2 regions of the Streptomyces sp. CY-1 genome follow, and region 2 is predicted to be linked to the other one. Evidence: riboswitches for the same ligand, from Rfam matches in the RefSeq annotation. Region 2 holds a riboswitch; the other holds the start of a gene.
The links. Region 2 has a riboswitch for glycine ahead of gcvP (aminomethyl-transferring glycine dehydrogenase). Riboswitches for the same ligand answer to the same signal wherever they lie in the genome.

Region 1: linked by a shared signal. The riboswitch ahead of gcvT (glycine cleavage system aminomethyltransferase GcvT) and the one ahead of gcvP (aminomethyl-transferring glycine dehydrogenase) in region 2 are both predicted to bind glycine.

The regions. Positions count from the first base shown of each region.
Region 1 covers NZ_CP178393.1:7,642,561-7,654,491, forward strand. The annotation lists gene ACK1X7_RS32950 (Uma2 family endonuclease) at 1-270, shown strand, start outside; gene ACK1X7_RS32955 (RNA polymerase sigma-70 factor) at 261-1,154, opposite strand; gene ACK1X7_RS32960 (carboxymuconolactone decarboxylase family protein) at 1,151-1,708, opposite strand; gene ACK1X7_RS32965 (L-serine ammonia-lyase) at 1,837-3,219, opposite strand; gene glyA (serine hydroxymethyltransferase) at 3,307-4,572, opposite strand; gene gcvH (glycine cleavage system protein GcvH) at 4,598-4,978, opposite strand; gene gcvT (glycine cleavage system aminomethyltransferase GcvT) at 5,186-6,313, opposite strand; glycine riboswitch at 6,483-6,593, opposite strand; gene ACK1X7_RS32985 (AAA family ATPase) at 6,763-7,461, shown strand; gene ACK1X7_RS32990 (enhanced serine sensitivity protein SseB) at 7,692-8,498, shown strand; gene ACK1X7_RS32995 (enhanced serine sensitivity protein SseB C-terminal domain-containing protein) at 8,611-9,405, shown strand; gene ACK1X7_RS33000 (ABC transporter permease) at 9,871-10,875, shown strand; gene ACK1X7_RS33005 (ABC transporter substrate-binding protein) at 11,010-11,931, shown strand, end outside.
Region 2 covers NZ_CP178393.1:1,448,025-1,459,955, forward strand. The annotation lists gene ACK1X7_RS06015 (PadR family transcriptional regulator) at 50-703, opposite strand; gene ACK1X7_RS06020 (PhzF family phenazine biosynthesis protein) at 900-1,724, shown strand; gene ACK1X7_RS06025 (CPBP family intramembrane glutamic endopeptidase) at 1,753-2,562, opposite strand; gene ACK1X7_RS06030 (glutamate--cysteine ligase) at 2,638-4,140, opposite strand; gene ACK1X7_RS06035 (hypothetical protein) at 4,587-5,174, shown strand; gene ACK1X7_RS06040 (DUF5999 family protein) at 5,440-5,646, shown strand; gene gcvP (aminomethyl-transferring glycine dehydrogenase) at 5,773-8,688, opposite strand; glycine riboswitch at 8,754-8,878, opposite strand; glycine riboswitch at 8,880-8,977, opposite strand; gene ACK1X7_RS06050 (PRC-barrel domain-containing protein) at 9,102-9,419, shown strand; gene ACK1X7_RS06055 (hypothetical protein) at 9,446-9,640, shown strand; gene ACK1X7_RS06060 (DNA polymerase IV) at 9,784-11,787, opposite strand; gene ACK1X7_RS06065 (MerR family transcriptional regulator) at 11,899-11,931, opposite strand, start outside.

The DNA.
Region 1 (11,931 bases), 6.2 Mb from region 2:
ACGCCCACCCGCCCCGAGCATGTACTGCTGGTCGCCGAGGTCGTCTCGCCCGGGTCGGAGACCACCGACCGCATCGTGAAGGTGGACCAGTACGCCAAGGCCGGAATCGCCTTCTACTGGCGGATCGAGCAGGCGGCCACCGGCGTCCCGCTCGTCTACACCTATGTTCTCGACCCCGCGACGAAGACGTACCGGGAGGGCGAGGTGTTCACCGGTGTGGTGAAGGTCGCGGCTCCGTTCCCGGTGCGGGTCGACCTCGGTCAGCTCTGATCGCTCGGACGTCGAGCATCCGGACGGCCGGTCGGGAGCACGTGGCGCAGCTTGTCCGGGTTGCGGATGATGCGGATCTCGGTGATGCGCCCGTCCTCGACTTCCGCACAGGCGACCGTGTCCGGGTGGCCCGCGACGGTGAGGAGCAGGCCCGGGCGGCCGTTGACGTCGACCGTGTGGACCCGGGGGTCGTCCATCGGCTGGGTGAGGACTGCTGCCAGGAAGCGGGCGACTTTCTCCGCGCCCTGCTGCGGGCGCAGAGCGGCCTTGACCTTGCCGCCGCCGTCGCTCCACGCCGTGACGTCGGGGGCGAGCAGCTCCATCATCCGGTTGAGGTCGCCGCCGAGGCAGGCGGCCAGGAACTCATCGGTGACCTGGCGCCGCACCTCGGCCGGTGTGTCGTAGCGCGGCCGGCGGGCCTGGACGTGAGATCTGGCCCGGTGGCCCACCTGGCGTACGGACGCCTCGCCGCGCTCCAGCATTCCGGCGATCTCCTTGAAGGAGAAGCCGAAGACCTCCTTGAGTACGAAGACCGCCCGCTCCAGTGGCGAGAGAGTCTCGAGGACGACGAGCAGGGCGAGCGAGACGGACTCGGCCAGCTCCACCTCCTCGCCGGCGCCGGGCTGGGTGACCAGCGGTTCCGGCAGCCAGGGGCCGACGTACCGCTCGCGGGTGGCGGCGGCGGAAGTGAGCCGGTTGAGCGAGAGGTTGGTGACCGTACGGGCCAGATAGCCCGCCGGGTTGTCCACCGGGGTGGTCACCTGGCTGGAGCGCAGCCAGGTGTCCTGCACCATGTCCTCGGCATCGGCGACGCTGCCGAGCATGCGGTAGGCGATGCCGAACAGCATGCGCCGGTGGCGCTCGAAGGTGGCCGCGTCGATCACGTCCGTGACGTTACCGCGCAGGAGTCCGAGAAGCCCTGGCTGGTCAGGCCGAAGGCGCTGTTGACGCGCGAGCGGTAGTTCTCCAGGGCGACCATGGCGGTGAGTTCGACGAAGGCGGCCTCACCAAGCCGCTCGATCAGGGTGGCCGCGAGTTCGTCGGTGACGCGGGGTTCGGTTTCGGTCATCGCTTCGGCGTAGTCCAGGACGAGCAGTTCCAGTTCGGTGAAGGCGTTCTGGTGGTCGCGCCACTGCGGGACCTTGGAGATCTTGTCCATTGGGAGGCCGAGGGAGTCGGCCTCCCAATGGCCGAAGTCCATGCACCACGAGCAGTTGATCCTGGCCGCCGCGGCCATCACCGCGAGGTGCTTGAGGCCCCGGTCGAGGCGGTTCCACTTGGCGGCACCGCGCTCCTGGCGTACGTAGGTGAGCAGCACCCGCGCGTTGTGGCCGACGGCCAGACCGGGGTCGAGCACCTTGCCGTAGGTGCGCCGGGAGTACCAGGCGCCGATGCGGTTGAGCAGCGTGCTGGGCGGAGCGAGCGAGATACGGGCCATGGCGGGTTTCTCCATCGTGTCGCGGCTGGGGTCGAATGACCTTCCGCAGGTGCGACAGAACAGGACGCCGGAGTGTGACATCCGGCCACCCCGCCTCCGCGACGGATCCGGCCGGTGCCGCCCGCCCCTCAGCACTCGATGACGTTCACCGCGAGCCCGCCCCGGGCCGTCTCCTTGTACTTGACCTTCATATCGGCGCCCGTCTCCTTCATCGTCTTGATGACCTTGTCGAGCGAGACATGGTGGCGGCCGTCGCCGCGCAGGGCCATCCGCGCGGCGGTGACCGCCTTGACCGAGGCCATGCCGTTGCGCTCGATGCAGGGGATCTGGACCAGGCCGCCCACGGGGTCGCAGGTGAGTCCGAGGTTGTGTTCCATGCCGATCTCGGCGGCGTTCTCCACCTGTTCCGTGGAGCCGCCGAGGACCTCGGCGAGGCCGCCGGCGGCCATGGAGCAGGCGGAGCCGACCTCGCCCTGGCAGCCGACCTCGGCGCCGGAGATCGAGGCGTTCTCCTTGAAGAGCATGCCGATGGCGCCCGCCGCGAGGAGGAAGCGGATGACGCCGTCCTCGTCGGCGCCCGGCACGAAGCGCGTGTAGTAGTGCAGGACGGCGGGGATGATGCCCGCCGCGCCGTTGGTGGGGGCGGTGACCACGCGTCCGCCGGCCGCGTTCTCCTCGTTGACCGCCATCGCGTAGAGAGTGATCCACTCCATGGCGCGGGCGGTCGGCTCGCCCTCGGAGCGCAGCGCGCGGGCCGCGGTGGCGGCGCGGCGGCGGACCTTGAGGCCGCCGGGGAGGATGCCCTCCTGGGACATGCCGCGGGCCACGCACGCCTCCATGACGCGCCAGATCTCCAGGAGACCGTCCCGGATCTCCTGCTCGGTGCGCCACGCCTTCTCGTTCTCCAGCATCAGCGCCGAGATGGACAGGCCCGTCTCATGGGAGAGCCGCAGCAGTTCATCGCCGGTGCGGAAGGGGTGGGTGAGGACGGTGTCGTCGAGCTTGATGCGCTCCTCGCCGACCGCGTCCTCGTCCACCACGAAGCCGCCGCCGACCGAGTAGTACGTCTTCTCCAGCAGCGGATGGCCCTCGGCGTCGTACGCGAGCAGCGTCATGCCGTTGGCGTGGTACGGCAGGGAGCGGCGGCGGTGCAGGATGAGCTGGGTCGACGCGTCGAAGTCGATCTCCTGGCCGGGGCCGATCTCGGTGCCGAGCAGCCGCAGCCGCTTGGTGCTGCGGATGCGTTCCACCTCACCGTCGGCCGCCTCGACGTCGACGGTGCGCGGGGAGTGGCCCTCCAGACCCAGCAGCACGGCCTTCGGGGTGCCATGGCCATGACCGGTGGCGCCCAGTGAGCCGAAGAGCTCGGCGCGCACGGAGGCGGTGTGGGCCAGCAGGCCCTCGTTCTTCAGCCGGCGGACGAACATCCGCGCGGCCCGCATCGGGCCGACGGTGTGCGAGCTGGACGGGCCGATGCCGATCGAGAAGAGGTCGAATACGGAGAGGGCCACGGGGGGACTCCTTCGTCTGCACGCGGGGGAGGCGTGCGGGCCGTGCGGCGGGGGCGCGCCAGGGCGGGCGCGCCCCCGTGTCCAGGGTTACTCGGACAGATGGGCGTACAGCGGGTGCTTGTCGGCCAGGGCGGTGACCCGGGCCTTCAGCGCCTCCGCGTCGTAGGACGGCTTGAGCGTCTGCGCGATCACGTCGGCGACCTCGCGGAAGTCCTCCGCGGTGAAGCCGCGGGTGGCCAGCGCCGGGGTGCCGATCCGCAGACCCGAGGTGACCATCGGGGGCCGCGGGTCGTTCGGGATCGCGTTGCGGTTGACCGTGATGCCGACCTCGTGGAGCCGGTCCTCGGCCTGCCGCCCGTCCAGCTCCGAGTCGCGCAGATCGACCAGGACCAGATGGACGTCGGTGCCACCGGAAAGCACGGCGACGCCCGCTTCCCGCACATCGGCCTGGGTCAGGCGCTCGGCGAGGATCCGGGCGCCCTCCAGCGTGCGCTCCTGGCGCTCCTTGAAGGCCGAGCCCGCGGCGACCTTGAAGGAGACCGCCTTCGCCGCGATGACATGCTCCAGCGGGCCGCCCTGCTGACCAGGGAAGACCGCCGAGTTGATCTTCTTGGCCAGATCGGCGGTGGAGAGGATCACGCCACCGCGCGGACCGCCCAGGGTCTTGTGGGTGGTGGTGGTCACCACATGGGCGTGCGGTACGGGCGAGGGGTGCAGCCCGGCCGCCACCAGACCCGCGAAGTGGGCCATGTCGACCATCAGGTACGCGCCGACCTCGTCCGCGATCCGGCGGAAGGCGGCGAAGTCGAGCTGGCGGGGGTAGGCCGACCAGCCCGCGATCACCATCTTGGGGCGGTGCTCCTTGGCCAGCCGCTCGACCTCGTCCATGTCGACCAGACCGGTCTTGGCGTCCACGTGGTAGGGCACCACGTTGTAGAGCTTGCCGGAAAAGTTGATCTTCATGCCGTGGGTCAGATGGCCGCCGTGCGCCAGGTTCAGCCCCAGGATGGTGTCGCCGGGGGAGAGCAGGGCGAACATCGCGGCCGCGTTGGCCTGGGCGCCCGAATGCGGCTGGACGTTCGCCGCCTCGGCGCCGAAGAGCTCCTTCACCCGGTCGATGGCGATCTGCTCGACCACATCGACGTGCTCACAGCCGCCGTAGTAGCGGCGGCCCGGGTAGCCCTCGGCGTACTTGTTGGTCAGGACCGAGCCCTGGGCCTCCATGACCGCCGCCGGAGCGAAGTTCTCCGAGGCGATCATCTCCAGGGTGGACTGCTGGCGGTGGAGTTCGGCGTCGACGGCGGCGGCGACATCCGGGTCGAGCTCGTGCAGGGAGCTGTTCAGAAGCGACATCAGGGTCCCGATCGGAAGAGGAGGGTCAGTTTTCGGCGAAGGCGGTGTACGCGTCGGCGGAGAGCAGCTCCTCCGGCTCGCCCGTCACCCGTACCTTGAACAGCCAGCCGCCCTCGAAGGGGGCGGAATTCACCAGCGCCGGATCGTTCACCACGTCCTCGTTGATCTCGGTGACCTCACCGGAGACCGGCGAGTACAGGTCGCTGACCGACTTGGTGGACTCCAGCTCACCGCAGGTTTCACCGGCGGTGACGGCAGAGCCGACGTCGGGGAGCTGGACATAGACGACATCGCCGAGCGCGTTGGCCGCGAACTCGGTGATGCCGATCGTCGACACGCCGTCCTCGTCGGCGGCCGACAGCCACTCGTGCTCCTTGCTGTAGCGAAGCTGCTGGGGGTTGTTCATGGTCCGATTCTCCTGGATACGGGGGAGTGATTGGGAAACGGGTCTTAGCTGGTGGGACGCGACGCCGGTGGGTGCGGCGACGGTCCACGCGGTGCGGGCGTCATATGACGCCGGTGGACGCGGCGTCAGTGGGATGTGACGCCGGTGAACGCCGTGCCGGTCCATGTGAGGACGCCGGTCGGGCGGGACGCGTTGCGGTGGGACCGCTCAGCGCTCGCGCCGGTAGAAGGGGAGCGCCACGACCTCGTACGGCTCCCGGGTGCCCCGGATGTCCACCGTGACCCCCTCGGTGCCGGGCTTCGCGTACTCCGGGTCCACGTACGCCATCGCGATCGGCTTGCCCAGCGTCGGCGAGGGCGCTCCGGAGGTGACCTGGCCGATCTGTGAGCCGTCGGCGGCCACCACGGCATATCCGGCGCGCGGCACCCGGCGGCCCTCGGCGACCAGGCCGACCAGGGTGCGCGGGCTGACGGTGTCCGCCTCGCGGGAGGCGGCCTCCAGGGCCTGGCGGCCGACGAAGTCGCCCGGCTTGTCGAACTTCACGACCCGGCCGAGCCCCGCGTCGAAGGGGGTGGTGTCGGTGGTCAGCTCGTTCCCGTACAGCGGCATGCCCGCCTCGAGGCGCAGGGTGTCCCGGCAGGACAGACCGCAGGGCACCAGGCCCACCGGGGCGCCCGCCTCGGTCAGCGCGTCCCAGACCCGCTCGGCGTCGTCCGGCGCCAGGAACAGCTCGAAGCCGTCCTCGCCCGTGTAGCCGGTGCGGGCGATCATGGCGGGGACGCCCGCGACGGTGCCCGGCAGCCCGGCGTAGTACTTGAGCCCCTCCAGATCGGCGTCGGTCAGGCTGCCCAGGATCCCGGGGGACTCGGGGCCCTGGACGGCGATCAGCGCATAGGCGTCGCGGTCGTCCCTTACGGTCGCCTCGAAGCCACCGGCCCGCTCGGTCAGCGCGTCCAGCACCACCTGGGCGTTGGAGGCGTTGGCCACGACCAGGAACTCCTCGTCCCCGAGGCGGTAGACGATCAGGTCGTCCAGGATGCCGCCCTCGTCGTCGCAGATCATGGTGTAGCGGGCGCGGCCCACGGCGAGCGCCGACAGCCGGCCGACCAGTGCGTGATCCAGGGCCGCTCCGGCCTGCGAACCGATGAGAGAGATCTCACCCATATGGGAGAGATCGAAAAGCCCGGCGTGGGTGCGCACCGCGGTGTGCTCGTCGCGCTCGCTGCCGTAGCGCAGCGGCATGTCCCAGCCGGCGAAGTCGGTCATGGTGGCGCCGAGCGCACGGTGCCGTGCGTCCAGCGCGGTACGGCGGGGGGCGGGCGGGGCGTCGGTCACGATTCAGGCTCCAGGAGATCGGGGTCGCGCGACGGCGAGGACGTACGACAAGGACGCGTGCGTCCTCCCCATCTGTCATCGGAACCTGAGAGGTTCGCCGTGACGCCCGTAAGGGGCCCGGCTTGCACCTTGGGTGGAGCCGCGCCCGCGGCTCGCTTTTCAGATCTGCCTCGTCCACGCGGTATCGGGGCCTGAGAGATTCAAGGGAGGACTTGCTCCTTCGGCGCCCCGGACACCCGGCATGACTGCCGGTGACCAAGGACTCTCCCGCGCGGATTCAAGCGGCCGGTATGGAGTTGCGCGCACATCATCGCATGTGTGGCCGAGAAAGGAAGCCCCGATCGGGCCCGCTCCGGCCGGAGCGGGCAGAGGCAGCCTTGATGGACATTACCTTTTCTTGACACTCTGCGGGTACGAGCAGCGTTGACCGACCTGGGAGGACGATCACGGTGCAAGGGCAGGGAACATACGGGACCACACAAAGGCTCCTGCCGGCCCGGCGTGGCCGCATCCCCTCCGGGTCGACGGCCATCCCCGGCCGGCGCATCGCGGTGCACGATCTGCGCGGCCCCGTGCCGGACGGCGGCGCGGACCCGCGCGAGCTGCGCTTTCCGGTGGGGGACGTGCTGGTCGCCTCCGGGCTGCCGGGCGCCGGCAAGAGCACGCTGATCAACCGGACGGTGCCGCTCCTGGACGGGTCGGGCGCGGTCGTCATCCGGGTGGACTCGCAGAACACCCGGGAGGCGTGGGAGCGCCGGATGCCCGGCTGGCTGCCCTACGCGCTCTACCGCCCGCTGGTCCGGTACGCCCACTACGCCGGGCTGCGCCGGGCACTGCGTTCGAATGTGAGCGTCGTGGTGCACGACTGCGGGGCGCTGCCATGGGTCCGCCGCTGGCTGGCCCGGGACGCGCGGCGCCGGGGCCGCAGTCTTCATATGGTGCTGCTGGACGTGGACGCCACGATGGCGCTGGAGGGCCAGGCCGCCCGTGGCCGCGGGGTCTCCGGCTATGCCTTCGGCAGACATCGGCGCGCGATGCGGCGGCTGATCGCGGGGATGGAGGAGGGGCGGCCGCCGGAGGGATGCGCCTCGGCGGTGCTGCTGGACCGCTCGACCGCGAGCGAGCTGCGCTGCATCTCCTTCGAGTGAGTCCCGCAGAGAAGGGAGGGCGGGAGTCTCCCTTCCTCCCCGGGGAGAGAGGGAAACGCCGGATGACCTTGGCCGGAAATCGGCCACCGGGGCATCACCCAGTGTGACCGTGGCGTGGGGCCGGGCGAGGTGGGGAAGTGCTGTGGAGATGACGCCGCCCCCGCTGGCCCCGGCCCGCCCAGCCGCTAGGGTGCTTTGGGCAGGTAGGACGAGATGGCGGTTGGACGAAGATGAGCTTCCCGGAGCAGTACGGCATGGCCCCGGCTCACGGAGGATTCCCCGACGGCGCGCACACCGCGTATCCGGCGTTTCCCGGCAATGAGCTCGAAGAGGTGATGGCCGCCTCGATCGACGTCCCCGGGGCCGGAGCGCGCATCGTCGAGACGCTCTCCCGCAGCCATGTCTGGGTGCCGTTGCCCAATGGCGGGGGCCCGAGCAGCCCGAGCCTCGATCTGCCCACGGTGGAGATCGAGGGCGCCGCGTATGTCCCGGTGTTCAGCTCCGAGCAGCAGTTCCTCCAGCTCGTCGGCTCCCATATGTCCTTCACCGTCGCCCCGGCCGTGGAGTTCGCCCGTGGCCTGCCGCCCCAGCTCGGCATCGCGGTGAACCCCGGTGGTGCGGTGGTCGTACCGCTGCCTCCGCCCGCTGTCCGGGAGCTGTGCCGTGCCGGGCGTAGCGAGCTCGACGGCCCGGCCACCGGAGGCAGGGTGCGGCTCTTCGAACCGGACTGGCAGGACGAGCCGGTGGACTTCCTGGCCGCCGCCGGGATCGAGTTCGCCAAGGACAGCGGGGTGCGGACCGCCCGGCGCGCGCTGGCCAGCGTCGAGGGCGACGAGCCGGCGCTCTTCGTCGGCGTGCAGCTCGACGCCCCCGGCCCCGAGGGCCAGGCGCGCGCGGTGGACGCGCTGGGCCGCGCCCTCGGCGTGGTGCCCGTGCGGTGGAAGGTCCAACTGGTGCTGCTGGATGTGGCGCAGGGGGATCCGGTGGTCGACTGGATGATGGGGCGCGTACGGCCGTTCTACGACCGTGACCTCTGACTCACCCCAGGGTCCGCTACGGGGGCCCGTAAGCTGGTTTGATGACCAGGAGGGGTGCGAGCACGCTCCCTGGTGAGGTGCGGACAAAGGGCGAGAGAAGGGGCGGACCCAGGTGAGCGCGGGCGCGGATTGGGGGGCGGCGGCCGGCCAGGTTGAGCGAGCGTTGCAGCAGGTCGCTCCCGGCCGGTACGACGCCTATGAGGCGCTGCTCCAGTCCATCGGCGAGGGCCAGGTCTGGATGCTGCTGTGGCACGGTGCGCCCGGCACGCCCGAGGCCCAGTACGGGAACATGGATGTGGACGGCCTCGGTTACGCCCCGTGCGTGACCTCCGCACAGGAACTGGCCGCAAGTGGCTGGAACCGTGCGCATGAGGTGGTCGACGGCCGTCTCATCGCCGACTCGCTCTACCGCGACCGCTACGGCCTCTGGCTCAACCCCCACGCCCGCGGCGGCGGAGTGGGCATCCCCTGGCCGGATCTGCGCCGGATCGCGGGCGGTCTGGACCGGCTGCCCGCCGGGCCGCTGCGGCTGAGCGAACCCGCCATCGACATCCCGCAGTTCTACGCCCTGCTGGGGCAGAACGCGCATCGCACCACCGCGGTGCGGTCGCTGCGGCGTGCCTGGGTGCAGCCCGCGCTGGGCGCCCCGTATCTGGCCATCGGGCTGGATCTCTACGACAGCGGCCCACCGGCGGTGCAGTCGGTGCGGGTGATGATGGAGCAGTCGATCACCGCCGTACCGGACGGGCTTCCGGTCTCCACGGTCGCGCTCTCCGACGAGTACGACCCCGTCGCCCTGTGGATGCGGGCCAACGCCCGGCCCTTCTTCGACCGCGACGCCTATGGCGCCGCGCCCGCCGCGCCGTCCTACGGCTACGGCTACCCGCCGCCGCGTCCCGCCTACTGATCCGCTGCCGCGCCGAGCCGGTGCCGACTCGCCGACCCGTTGGTCCGTCGCCGACCCGTTGGTCCGTCGCCGACCCGTTGGTCCGTCGCCGACCCGCCAACCCACCGACCCGCCAACCCGCTGGTCCGCGCACCGATTGACGGGATTGCCCGCCCGGCCTTCCGGGCCTTTGGGGCCGAACATCCCATAGCGGTCGTGAGGTTACTGCTGCGTTCTCGTGTCGCGACCGTCCGTATAGCGGAGCGGTACTCCTCACATCACGGTTAGGCATCCATTGCCCGGGAGTACTGGCGGGTGATCACAAACGCGTTGAAGACTCCCGCTCCAAGGGGTGCGGTTCATACGTACGACCCCTTCCGAGAAGGTTCCGTACCAGAACGCGACTTTCACCCGAGTTGTGAACAAAGCCGCCACAGCGGCGAGTCGTGGGCCGGTCACCACCGGTCGAGAGGGGTCTCCACCACGATGACGGCACCATTGCACGGCACGAGCACGGACAGCGATCCGGTGGCGACTGCCGATGTAGCGGCGGATGTGGTCAAAGCGTCCGTCGAAGGCAGATCGCTGCGGCAGATCGCCTGGACACGCCTGAAGCGGGACAAGCTCGCGCTGGCGGGTGGCATCGTTGTCGTCTTCCTGGTCCTGGTGGCGATCTTCGCTCCACTGATCGTGAGCCTGCTCGGGCATCCGCCCAACGAGTTCCACCAGGAGGAGATCGACCCGCTGTTCGGCACCCCGAAGGGGTCCATGGGCGGTATCAGCTCGGACTTCCTCTTCGGCGTGGAGCCGTCCAACGGCCGCGACGTCTTCAGCCGCGTCGTCTACGGCGCCCGGATCTCGCTGCTGGTGGCCTTCCTCGCGGCGGTGGTCGCGGTGGTCCTCGGCACCATTTTCGGCATCATCGCCGGGTACTTCGGCGGCTGGGTCGACTCTGTGATCAGCCGGGTGATGGACATGCTGCTGGCCTTCCCGCAGTTGCTCTTCATCATCTCCCTGGTCTCGGTGCTCCCCAACGACCTGCTGGGACTGACCGGCAGCGGGGTGCGCATCGCCATCCTGGTCTCGGTGATCGGCTTCTTCGGCTGGCCGTACGTCGGCCGCATCGTGCGCGGCCAGACGCTGTCGCTGCGCGAGAAGGAGTACATCGAGGCCGCCCGGAGCCTGGGCGCCGGCCGGCGCTACATCCTCTTCCGCGAGCTGCTGCCCAACCTGGTGGCGCCGATCACCGTCTACGCGACGCTGATGATCCCCACCAACATCCTCACCGAGGCCGCGCTCAGCTTCCTCGGCGCGGGCGTCAAGCCGCCCACCGCCTCCTGGGGGCAGATGCTCTCCAAGGCGGTCGGCACCTACGAGGACGACCCGATGTTCATGATCATCCCGGGTGTGGCGATCTTCGTCACGGTGCTGGCCTTCAACCTCTTCGGCGACGGCGTCCGCGACGCGCTCGATCCGAAGGGCACCCGATGACGGCGCGGCGCACGACACGCCCTGCGGACCGGTCGTACCCGAATGCATCAGCCCCTGCCGTATCCGGCAGTCGGCTCCCCGAAGAATTCCGCGGCGCCATGCCTAGGACCGCTACCCCGGAGGTTGCAACAACTATGAAACAGCTCTCGAGAAGCAGGCGGATCGCCGGAGCGGCGGCTGTCGTCGGCGCTCTCCTGGCCACCGCTGCCTGCGGTGGTGGCAGTTCCGACGACGAGGGCTCGGGTGCCGGGTTCAACGCCGCGGTGAAGGGTGTCGCAGCCAAGTCCGCCAAGAAGGGCGGCACCCTCAAGTTCATCAACAAGCAGGAGTTCGACTCCCTCGACCCCCAGCGTCAGTACTACGGGTTCGCCTGGGACTTCTCCCGCTTCTACGCGCGCCAACTGATCTCCTACGCGCCGAAGCCGGGCAACGCCGCGAACGAGCTGGTCCCGGACCTCGCCACCTCCACCGGCAAGATCACCAACGGCGGTAAGACCTACACCTACACCCTGCGCGACGGGATCACCTGGGAGGACGGCTCCCCGATCACGTCCAAGGACGTCAAGTACGGCATCGAGCGCATCTGGGCCAAGGACGTCGTCTCCGGCGGCCCCGGCTATCTGCGCCAGGTCCTGGACCCCAAGGGCGAGTACAAGGGCCCGTACAAGGACAAGTCCAAGGACAAGCTGGGCCTGAAGGGGATCCAGACGCCGGACGACAAGACCATCGTCTTCAACCTCGCCAAGCCCAACGGTGACTTCGAGCAGATGCTCGCGATGCCGACCGGCTCCCCGGTGAAGGCGGACAAGGACACCGGTGCCAAGTACACCAACCGGCCGTTCTCCTCCGGTCCGTACAAGGTCCAGTCGTACACCCCGGGCAAGAGCCTGTCGCTGGTGCGCAACAGCAACTGGAAGAAGGCGTCCGACCCGATCCGCCCGGCCCTGCCGGACAAGATCTCGGTCACCTTCAACTCCAACCTCGAGGCGATCGACCGGCTGCTCATCAAGGGCGACTACGACGTCTTCCTCAGCGCCACCGGTATGACCCCCTCGG
Region 2 (11,931 bases):
GCGTCCCGCTCCGCCGCCCCCGTGCGGCCGTTCCCCCGTCCGATCGGGATCAGCTCTCGGCGCCCCGCTCGGCGCCGCCCTTCTCCTCGTCCTGCTCGGCGAGGATGAGATACAGCCGCTTGCGCGACTCATTGATCACGGAGACGGCCTTCTGCCGCTGCTCAGCGCTGCCGGTGCGCCAGACCTGGGAGAACGCCTCCATCAGCCCGAAGCCGGCCTGGCGGACCTCCTGCATGGCCTCCCAGTCGATACCGCGCCCGGCCTCCTCCCACGGGGCCGCGGGCCCCGCGTCGGCCTCGGTGCGGCCGGTGTCGGTGAGCGCGAAGAGCTTCTTGCCGCCCTCGCTCTCGCTGCCGATCAGCCCCTCGTCCTCGAGCAACTGAAGCGTGGGATACACCGAGCCGGGGCTGGGCCGCCAGGCTCCGCCGCTGTGCTCGGCGATCTCCTGGATCATCTCATAGCCGTGCATCGGGCGGTCCTTCAGCAGGGCCAGGATCGAGGCGCGCACATCGCCGCGCCGCGCCCGCCCACGCGGCCCGCGGCCACCGGGTCCGCCGCGGCCACGGCCGCCGAACGGGGGCCCGCCGAAGGGGCCTTCGAAACCAGGGCCGAACGGGCCGAATGCCGCGCGCCGCCCCTCACCCTCGCCCCGGCCGCGGTGGCCGGGTCCGCAGTGTTCACGTCCATGTCCTTGGGAACGCATCGTGACACTCCTTTCTATCGTCGATCCATCACGACACTTCAACGATATATCGGAACCGATCGGATGCCAACCCCCTTCGCTCGCCGATGCCGCCCCGCGCGCTCACCCGCGGACCCCGGCCGCCGCTCCCCGGAAGGTGCCACGCGCGAGTGATTGGCCATGGCTGCCCCGCCGCCCGCCGCCTACGGTCGGCGCTATGCGGATACGTATCGTCGACGCGTTCACCGAGCGCCCCTTCGCCGGCAACCCGGCCGGGGTCGTCCTCCTCGACACCGACGCCTTCCCGGACGACGGCTGGCTCCAGCGGGTCGCCTCGGAGGTCAATCTGGCCGAGACCGCCTTCGCCCACCCGCTCCCCGAGGCCGCGGAGGCGGACTGGGCGCTGCGCTGGTTCACCCCGGTCACCGAGGCGCCCATGTGCGGCCATGCCACGCTCGCCACCACCCATGTCCTGAAGACCACGGGGGCCGCGACCGGCACGGTCCGCTTCGCCACCCTCAGCGGGGTCCTGTCGGCGACGGCCGACGACGGCGGCTCGATCACGCTGGACTTCCCCACGGCCGCGCTGACCGCACTCCCGGCCTCCCAGCGGACGGCCGAGGTCGCCGGAGCCCTCGGCGCCAAGGTCGTGTCCGCCCATCACGCGGGCCCGCATATCGACGATCTGCTGATCGAGCTGGCCGACGAGAAGACCGTGCGCGCCCTGGCCCCCGACCTCGCCGCGCTCAAGCGGATCAGCCACCGGGGCGTCATCGCGACCGCGGCCGCCGAGGACCCCACGCGCGGCTACGACTTCGTCTCGCGGATGTTCGCCCCGGCCGTCGGCATCGACGAGGACCCGGTCACCGGCAGCGCGCACACCGCGCTCGCGCCCTACTGGTCGGCCCGGTTCGGCCGCGACGAGCTGACCGGATTGCAGGTGTCCGCGCGCACCGGCCTGGTCCGCACCGTGCTACGCGGCGACCGTACGCTGCTGACGGGCGGCGCCGTCACCGTCATCGACGGCGAGCTGCTGGCCTGAGTCCCCTCGGTCGCGGCGGGCGGGTGGGTCAGGCCGTGGGCAGCCAGTCCACCCGTCCCGCCAGCAGGGCGTATCCGACGAAGGCCACGATGTCGATCAGCGCATGCGCGGCGACCAGCGGTCCGACCCGCCCCCAGCGGCGGTAGAGCAGCACAAAGATCACGCCCATCGCCAGGTTGCCGAAGAAGCCGCCGATCCCCTGGTAGAGGTGGTACGAACCGCGCAGCACCGAGCTGGCCAGCAGGGCGGCCATCGGGGTCCAGCCCAACTGCCCGAGCCTGCGCAGCAGATAGCCGACCACGATCACCTCCTCCAGCACCGCGTTCTGCACGGCGGAGGCGATCAGTACGGGGATCTTCCACCACACATCGGGCAGCGACTCGGGCACCACCGTCAGATTGCCCCCGGCCGCCCGCGCCCCCAGATACAACAGCAGCCCGGTGCCGCCGATCGCGGCCGCGACCGTGGTGCCCCAGGCCAGGTCGAACCGCGGCCGGTCGCGGTCGAAGCCGATCGCCCGCAGCCCGGCGCCCTCGCGCAGCAGCAGATGAGCCACCAGCGCGACCGGCACCAGCGCGGTCGAGATGCCGAAGAGCTGCCAGGCGAGATCCAGCCAGGGCCGCCCCGGCGCGGCGGAGGAGTTGAGATTGGCCGTCTGGTCCTTGAGCCCGCCCGGTCTGGTCACCGAGCCGATAAAGCTGATCAGTGCGGACAGCCCGCTCGCGCCGAGGGACAGCGCCAGCACGAGCAGCGTCTCATTGCGCAGCATCCGCCGCGAGAGCCCGTCCTCGACCGGGGCATCCGCGCCCCGCGCCTGTGACCGCACTCCTGTCCCCACTTCCGCTTGTCCGCCTCATCGGGTGCACCGACCCGCTCACCGGACAATACGGTGTCATGGTCGGCGGTGTGGGCGTCACCCGGAGAGATCGGTGGGCCAGGTGTGCACCGGTGCGTCGGTCCGCATCAGGGCACAGTAGCGGCGGGTCATGGCCGCGAGCGCGGCGTCCCGGTCCAGCCCGCCGGCCAGCGCGCGGTGGTAGGTGGCCGTCTGCCAGGACGCGCCGTTGACCCGCAGCTTGCAGCGCTCCTCGATCACGCCGAGGTAGCGGTCGCGGTCGGCGGGCTCCACGCCCCAGGAGTCGAGGCCGGAGGCGGCGAGCGGCAGCAGCTCCTCGCGGACCAGCCGGACGGCGGAGGTGCGGGCCAGGGAGGCCGAGCGGCCGGATTTGGGCCACTGGAGAACCGCGTCGATGCCGTGCCGGCAGGCCGCGTCGAAGTTGGCGGCGGCGGCCGCGAACGGCAGCCGGGTCCACACCGGGCGGGACTCCTCGGCGAGCGCCCTGACCAGTCCGTAGTAGAAGGCGGCGTTGGCGATGACATCGGTGACGGTAGGCCCCGCCGGGAGCACGCGGTTCTCCACGCGCAGATGCGGCACTCCGTCCACGACGTCGTAGACAGGCCGGTTCCAGCGGTAGATCGTGCCGTTGTGCAGCGCCAGTTCCTGGAGCTCGGGCACCCCGCCCTCGTCGAGCAGCCGCAGCGGGTCCTCGTCCTCGCCGGTGGAGAGCAGCGGCGGAAAATAGCGCAGGTTCTCCTCGAACAATTCGTAGGCGGAATCGATCCAGCGCTCGCCGAACCAGGTGCGCGGGCGCGCCCCCTGGGCGGCGATCTCCGGCGGACGCACATCGGTGGCCTGGAGGAACAGCGGCGGCCGGGATTCGCGCCATGCCTCATGGCCGAAGACGAAGGGCGAGTTGGCACCCATGGCGATCTGGACGGCGGCCACCGCCTGCGCCGCGTTCCACGCGTCCGCGAAGCGCCCCGGGGTGACCTGAAGATGGAGCTGGACGGAAGTGCAGGCCGCCTCGGGGGCGATGGAGGCGCTGGCGTAGGTGAACCGCTCACGGCCCTCGATGTCGATGAGGAAATCCTCGCCGCGGGCGGCCAGCATCTGCTCGTTGAGCAGTTTGTAACGGTCGTCATAGGAGAGGCTCGTGGATCCCAGATCGTCCGCGGCGAGGGTCGGCAGAATTCCGATCATCACGATCTCGGAGGACACTTCCCGCGCCTTGCGATCGGCATATGACAAACCGGTTCGAAGCTCTTCCGAGAGCTGATCGAGAACGCGTCCGCGCAAACGGTGGGGCACGATGTTTACTTCAAGATTGCACTGCCCGAGTTCGGTCTGGAAATCATGACTCCCGATGCGCTCCAGAACCTCCGCGTTCATCATCCTCGGCAGTCCGTCGGCCCCGGCGAGATTCAGCTCGATCTCCAGCCCCATCAGATTCTTCGGGCGGTCGAATCGCTTGTCGGCCAGGAGCCGGCCCAGCCCGTCGAGGCATTGCCGCAACCGGACGCGCTGCCGTCGCCGGCCGGACGGGTCGAACTCACCGGCTATGAGCTTGTCCCCCATCGAAGCGTCCCTCCTCGAGTGGATCATCGGTGCCAGCCGTCTGCACACCACGCTCGATGATGCCCACCAATGTGATCGATAACGCCCCGCGATCCCCACCCAGCCAGTAGGCTCTCTGGAACTGCTCATTGCGCCGGAAAATGAGACCGGCGAGTTCCAGCCTACCGCGCCGACCCCAAAATGCCAGGTCATATCCGTTCATCTAGCACAGAATCGGGGAAAATCCCCGCCTTCTCGCGGTCTGGATAACCTCTTGTCGGCAATGCGGGCAGCGGCTAGATGAAACACAACGGGAACACTTGTCGTATAAACTCGGCTAACGAGGCAGAGAGATAAGGCCCGAACGGTCTGTTCCGGTTCCCCTCTGACCCGTGTTCCACCGACAGCGCCGCCCAAACCCGGCCCGCTATCGCTTCACCGTGTCTCCAAGCGAGAGGCGACCCACCATGCCGCTGCATGTGCCCCAGGCCCCCGCGCCCGCCCTGCGCAGCGTCCTCACGGCCCTTGACTCCCCCACCGCCGTCCGCGAGGCCCGCACCCCGGTACTCTCCACGCTCACCGGCCCCTTCGAACCCGAACTCCCGCTCCCCGTCCATGTCCTGGACGACATCACCACCGCCGACGGCCCGCCGAGCACCCGGCTCACCGGCTGGCGCTTCCTGATCCGCGACGGCGACCGTACGGTGGCCGCCGCCGAGGCGATGCTCACCGCAGACGGCTGGGCCTTCTCACACTTTTCCGAGGGTCCCTATGTCCGCTCGGCCGAACTCGCCCTGAGCCAGGCCGAGTCACTGCCGTCGGCGTACCAACCGCGGCTGCTGTCCATCCCCGAGCTCTACATGGTCACGCTCTGGCTGCACGGCGACCTGACGGCGGACGGCGCCGAAGGCGGCCTCGGCGCGGGGGACCTGTTGGTGCCGCTCGCCCCGGCACCACCGGGGATCGCGCCCCACCGGGCGCATCGCGCAACCGATCTGCTGCCGGTCCTCACCCACCGGCTCACCCGGGCTCCCTTGCTTGGCTCACCCGCCTGACCTGGGCCTTCATCAGGTTGGGAGCGCCCCGTGACCGCCGGGTCACGGGGCGCTCCGCAGCATCCTCGTAACAGTCCTGCGGCGATGAACCGTCCGGACGGGTGATGCGTCATTATCTAGCGAGACCGGTACCGCGAAATCCCTGCGGATTCCAGCCCGCAGGGCAACACTGGAGCAATCAACCGACTCAAAACTACGGGGGGCGGCCATGAACGCCGCAGCGAGCCGCAGGACATTCACCACTCCGCAGCGAAAGAACCCTGTCATGTGCCAGCATCAACCACCCTGCCCGTCAGCCGACTCCGCCGACCGGGAGGCCGCCCATCTGGTGGCGCACCATCCGGAGCAGGGATGGAGCCTGCTGTGCAACGGCGTCCTGCTCTTCGAGGACACCGGTGAGCTGCTGCCGGACGGGCGCGTCATCGCCCCGTGCCGGCCGCGGGGTTCCGAGCACATCGTCACCGCGGCCTGACCGCCGCACACGCCGTCACCACGGTCTGACCCGCCGTCGACGGCACGTACCCGCAGGGGCCGGCCCGGCGTATTCGCCGCACCGGCCCCATTGACGCGTTTACCGCTTTTGTCGAGGGGAAGCCCCTCAGCCCTCGTAGGACTCCAGCGGCGGGCAGGAGCAGACGAGGTTACGGTCCCCGTAGGCCCCGTCGATCCGCCGCACCGGCGGCCAGTACTTGTCGGCCGCCGAGACCCCGGCCGGGAAGACCGCTTCCTCCCGGGAGTACGGGCGGTCCCACTCCCCGGTCAGCGACGCCGCCGTATGCGGGGCGTTCCGCAGCGGGTTGTCCTCCTTGGCCCATTCGCCGGAGCCGACCTTCTCGATCTCGGCCCGGATGGCGATCATCGCCTGGCAGAACCGGTCCAGCTCCGCCAGATCCTCGCTCTCGGTCGGCTCGATCATCAGCGTCCCCGCGACGGGGAACGACATCGTGGGCGCGTGGAAGCCGTAGTCGATCAGGCGCTTGGCCACATCGTCGACCGTCACGCCGGTGGCCTTCGTCAGCGGCCGCAGATCCACGATGCACTCATGGGCCACCAGGCCGCCGGGGCCGGTGTAGAGCACCGGGTAGTGCGGCTCGAGACGCTTGGCGACATAGTTGGCGCCGAGCACCGCGACCTGGGTCGCCCGGCGCAGCCCCTCGGCGCCCATCAGCCGGATGTACGCCCAGGAGATCGGCAGGATCCCCGCCGAGCCCCACGGTGCGGCCGAGACCGGGCCGACGCCGGTGGCCGGGCCCGCTGCGGGCTGGAGCGGATGGTTGGGGAGGTAGGGCGCCAGGTGCTCGCGCACCGCGACCGGACCGACGCCGGGGCCGCCGCCGCCGTGCGGGATGCAGAAGGTCTTGTGCAGGTTCAGATGCGAGACATCGCCGCCGAACCGGCCCGGCTCGGCCAGCCCGACCAGCGCGTTGAGGTTGGCGCCGTCCACGTAGACCTGGCCGCCCGCGTCGTGCACGGCCGCGCAGATCTCGGTGATGTGCCCCTCGAACACACCGTGGGTGGAGGGGTAGGTGACCATCAGCACGGCCAGTTCGGCACCATGCTTCTCGATCTTGGCGCGCAGGTCGCCGGTGTCGATCTCGCCGTCCTCACCGGTCTTGACCACGACGACCTTCATTCCGGCCATCACGGCGCTGGCGGCGTTGGTGCCGTGCGCCGAGGACGGGATCAGGCAGACGGTGCGCTGGGGGTCCCCGTTGGCCCGGTGGTAGGCGCGCACCGCGAGCAGCCCGGCCAGCTCGCCCTGGGATCCGGCGTTCGGCTGCAAGGAGACCTTGTCATAGCCGGTGACCTCGGCCAGCCGCTCCTCCAGCTCACGGATCAGGGTCAGATAGCCCTGGGCCTGCTCGGCCGGTGCGAAGGGGTGCAGCGCGCCGAACTCGGGCCAGGTGACCGGCTCCATCTCGGTGGTCGCGTTGAGCTTCATGGTGCAGGAGCCGAGCGGGATCATGCCCCGGTCCAGGGCGTAGTCCCGGTCGGCCAGCCGCCGCAGATAACGCAGCATCGCCGTCTCGGAGCGGTGCTGGTGGAAGACCGGGTGGGCCAGATAGCCGTCGTGGCGCAGCAGGGCGGCGGGCAGCGCGTCCGGCGCCGCGGCGTCCAGCTCGTCGACGCCGGGGATCCCGGCGGCGTCGCCGTTTCCGCCGTCCACCCCGAAGGCGGACCACACGGCGGCGAGCTGCGCACGGGCGGTGGTCTCGTCACAGGCGATGCCGACGTGGTCGGCGTCGGTCAGCCGCAGGTTGACCCCGGCCTCCCGGCCCGCGGCGACGACCTCGGCGGCCCGGCCCGGCACCCGCGCGGTGAGGGTGTCGAAGAACGCGCCGTGCACCACCTCGACCCCGCCGGCCCGCAGCCCCTCGGCGAGCACGGAGGCGTAGCGGTGGGTGCGGCGGGCGATCGCGGCGAGCCCGTCCGGGCCGTGGTAGACGGCGTACATCCCGGCCATCACGGCCAGCAGCACCTGGGCGGTGCAGATGTTGCTGGTGGCCTTCTCCCGGCGGATGTGCTGCTCACGGGTCTGAAGCGCCAGCCGGTACGCCTTGTCGCCGTCGGCGTCCACGGAGACCCCGACCAGCCGGCCGGGAAGGTTGCGGGCGTAGGCGTCGCGCACCGCCATGAATCCGGCGTGCGGTCCGCCGAAGCCCATCGGGACGCCGAATCGCTGGCTGTTGCCCACCGCGATGTCCGCGCCCAGCTCACCGGGCGAGGTGAGCAGGGTGAGCGCGAGCAGATCGGCGGCGACGGTGACGACGGCGCCCAGCTCATGGGCGCGCTCGATGACCGGGCGCGGATCGCGCACCACGCCGGAAGCGCCCGGATACTGCACCAGCACGCCGAAGACCCCGCGCTCGGCGATCTCGTCCGGAATGCCCTCGGCCAGATCGGCGACGACGACCTCGACACCGGTCGGCTCGGCGCGGGTCCGCAGGACCGCGACGGTCTGCGGCAGGCAGTCGGCGTCGACCAGGAAGACGCCCTCCTTGACCTTGCCGACGCGCCGCGACAGCGCCATCGCCTCGGCGGCCGCGGTGGCCTCGTCCAGCAGCGAGGAACCGGCCGTGGGCAGCCCGGTCAGATCGGCGACCACGGTCTGGAAGTTGAGCAGGGCCTCGAGCCGGCCCTGGGAGATCTCCGGCTGATAGGGCGTGTACGCGGTGTACCAGGCGGGGTTCTCCAGCACATTGCGCAGGATCACCGGCGGGGTATGGGTGCCGTAGTAGCCGAGGCCGATCATCGACGGCAGCACCTGGTTGCGGTCGGCAAGTCCGCGCAGCTCGGCGATGACCTCCGGCTCGCTGCGGGCCGGGGGCAGCGCATCCAGCGCCTTGGTGCTCTTTATGACATCCGGTACGGCGGCCTCGGTGAGCTCGTCCAGCGAGCCGAAACCGACGTGGGCGAGCATCTTGGCCTGCGCCTCGCCGTCGGGGCCGATATGGCGCTGCTCGAACGGAGTACCGCGTTCCAAGTCGGAGAGTGCGATGCGATTGGCGGTCATCTGCGGGGGCCTCCTGGTCTGTAACGACCGGCGAGGGGCACCGCGGCGCGGGTGCCCGGACGGCCTCCCCCTCTGTCATCTCAACCTGAGAGCTTCACCGGTCCACAAACCGCCTGACCGGTTTTCACCGTCGGTGAGGAGGGGTTCCGGAGCTCTGCTCGCCCGTGGCCCGCCCTGCTTTCCAGAGTGACCTCACCCGCACGGTACGTGTGCCTGAGAGATTCCGGGGAGGGTTTGCTCCTTCGGCGCCTCCGACAGCGTCGGCGGAGGACTCTCCCGCACGGGGTTTACAGCCACAGTCAGCGTACCAGCGGTTCTACCGTGGGGGACGGTCGCCTGCGTTCGAGTGGCCGAGCGCGGCGATGTGGCTTTTTGTAGGTATCAATGGCCACTTGCCACCAGTGGGAGAGAGCGTGCAGACCGATATCGACCCGCGGACCCTGATCGGCCGCAAGGCATTCGACCGCGAGGGCTCCAAGATCGGCACCGTGGACGAGGTCTATCTCGACGACGCGACCGGCGAGCCCGAATGGGCGGCGGTACGCACCGGGCTGTTCAGCCGGGACGTCTTCGTACCGCTCGAACCGAGCGAGGTCGTCGGCGACACCCTGCGGGTGCCGTACGACCGGGCCCTGATCAAGGACGCCCCCGACTTCGGCGTCGGCCGCCACCTCTCCCCCGAGCAGGAGTTGCAGCTCTACCACCACTACGGACTGGACGTCACCGGCTGAGACCGGCCCTGAGGCTGGCCCTGCATGTGGCCGGGGGCCGGGGCCTGCGTACGGCCTGGAACCTGCCCGTGGTCCGGGAGCTGCCCGTGGCCTGGGCCGTGGCCCTGCATCTGGCCTGGGGCCGGGGCTTGCGTACGGCCCGGGGCCTACTCGCGGCCCGCGGCCTGCCCGTGGCCCGGGACCTGCCCGTGGCCTGGGCCGTGGCCCTGCATCTGGCCTGAGGCCCGGCCCTGCTCGTAGCCCGGGGCCTGCGCCCGCTCGGATCCGCCGCCCGGTCCCGGGGCCAGCCCATCCGCGCCCGCGGCCAGGCCGCCCGGTCTCGCGGCCAGGTCATCCGGGCCTTCGGTCTGCTCTGGATCCGGGGTTATGGGCTCCCCCGGGTCCAGGCCCGTTGTCCCTCCCGGCCCGTGGTCCAGCCCGGGGCCAGGTCCAAAACCCCCTCCGGGACCACGTCGGCGCCCAGGCCCGCGGCATCCTCCGGGATCGAGCCCGCGACCTTCCCCACGGCTGAGTCCAGGTCCGCGTCCGGGTCCGAGTTCGCGACCGCCTCCCGGGCCATGTCCGGGACCGGCCTCGCGGCCTCCTCCGGGACTGGGTCCAGGTCCGGCTCCCGGTCCGAAACCGCCTCCCGGGCCACGCCCGGGCCCGCGGCCTCCTCGGGGCCGAGGCCCGGGTCCGTGAACCCCTCCCGGGCCACATCGGGGTCCGGGAGGGCGGTGGGCTCAGGGCCCTTCTCCGGGCCCAGGTCCGGGTTCGCGACCATCTCACCGGCCACGTCCAGGCGCGGGCTCGCGACGTCCTCCTGAACCGACCCCGCGCCCTCCCCCGCGGCCGGGTTCACGGCCGCGTCCGGGCTCGCGGCCTCCTTCGGGGCCAGATGCGCGTCCGGTTCCGGGTCCACGTCCGGAGCCCCGCCCGCGCCCGGGCCCGCGACCTCTTCCAGGACAACGTCCACGCCCGGGGGCCCGTTCTCGTCCGGTCGTAGCAGGGGCAGTGGTTCGGCGGGTTCCAGGGCCGGGTCGTCCACGGCGAACGTTCGTACTCGCCCAGGCCGCGACCACGGCTCCTCGAAGCGCACGGTCACCCGGCCCACCCCGCTCCCCTGCACCCAGCCCGCCCCGTACTCGGCGTGCCGCACATCGGAGCCCGGCATCCAGCGTCGCGGCTTCCCAGCGTCCTCAGGGGCCTCTCCCGCGCCCTCTGCCACAGACTCCGGCCTCTCGGGGCCCGGCACGCTCCGGGCGTCCCCCAGGGCCTCATGGGCCGCTTGGGCGGCCTGCGCGGCCTGCGCCGCCTGCGCCGCCTGCGCGAAGAGATCCTCCTGGGTGTAGTCCGCCAGACCGCTGACCCCCACCCCCAGCAGCCGCACACCCGCCGTGGTGTCCACACCATCGATCAGCCGCGCCGCGGCCTCCCGCACCACCCCCGGATCGTCGGTCGGCCCGCGCAGGGTCTCCGAACGGGTCAGCGTGGAGAAGTCGTACCGCCGCACCTTGATCACGACCGTCCGCCCCGAGCGGCCCGCCTCGCGCAGCCGCCGTACACAGCGGTCGGCGAGCCGTGCGATCTCCAACTGCACCCGGGTGCGGTCGGTGAGGTCGACGTCGAAGGTGTCCTCCACCGAGATGGACTTGGCGTCCCGCTCGGCTACGACGGGCCGCTCGTCCCGGCCCTCGGCCATCAGGAACAGCGACGCGCCGTGGGCCCGGCCCAGCAGCCGCACCAGCTCGGCCTCGCCCGCCTCCCGCGTCTCGGCCACGGTGTGGATCCCGGCCCGGCGCAGCGTCTCCGCCGTGGCGGGGCCGACTCCCGGGAGGGTCCGCACCGTCATGGGGCCGAGCAGCTCACGCTCCGTCCCGGGGTCGATGACCACCAGGCCGTCGGGCTTGGCCTGCTCCGAAGCGATCTTGGCGAGCATCTTGGATCCGGCGAGCCCCACCGAACCGGTGAGCCCGGTGACCGCCCTGATGTCGTCCCGCAGCCGCTCCCCCACCGCGCGCGCCGCCCCCACGGTGGGCTCCGTGCCGCCCGCCTCCAGATCGACGAACGCCTCGTCCAGACTGAGCGGCTCCACCAGGGGCGAGAGCGTATGCAGGAGCGCCATCACCACATCGCTCACCGAGCGGTAGAGGGTGAAGCGGGGGATGAGGAACGCCGCGTTCGGACACAGGCGGCGGGCCTGGGCCATCGCCATGGCCGAGTGCACCCCGAACACCCGGGCCTCGTAGGAGGCCGTGGCGACCACGCCACGCGGCCCCAGACCCCCCACGATCACCGGCTTACCGCGCAGGCTGGGCTTGGATGCCTGCTCCGCCGAGGCGTAGAAGGCATCCATGTCCAGATGGAGAATCGTCGGCGCACCCCTCACACCTACGATGCTGCCGCACACCACTGACAATGGGCGGCACGACGGCCCGAAGGCGGGCGCAGGGGCCGCTCGGCCCGCGGGCCGGGCGGCGCCTGAGGAAAGGGCGAGCGCTCAACCGGCCCGGTTGCGACGCGCCGCGAGCTC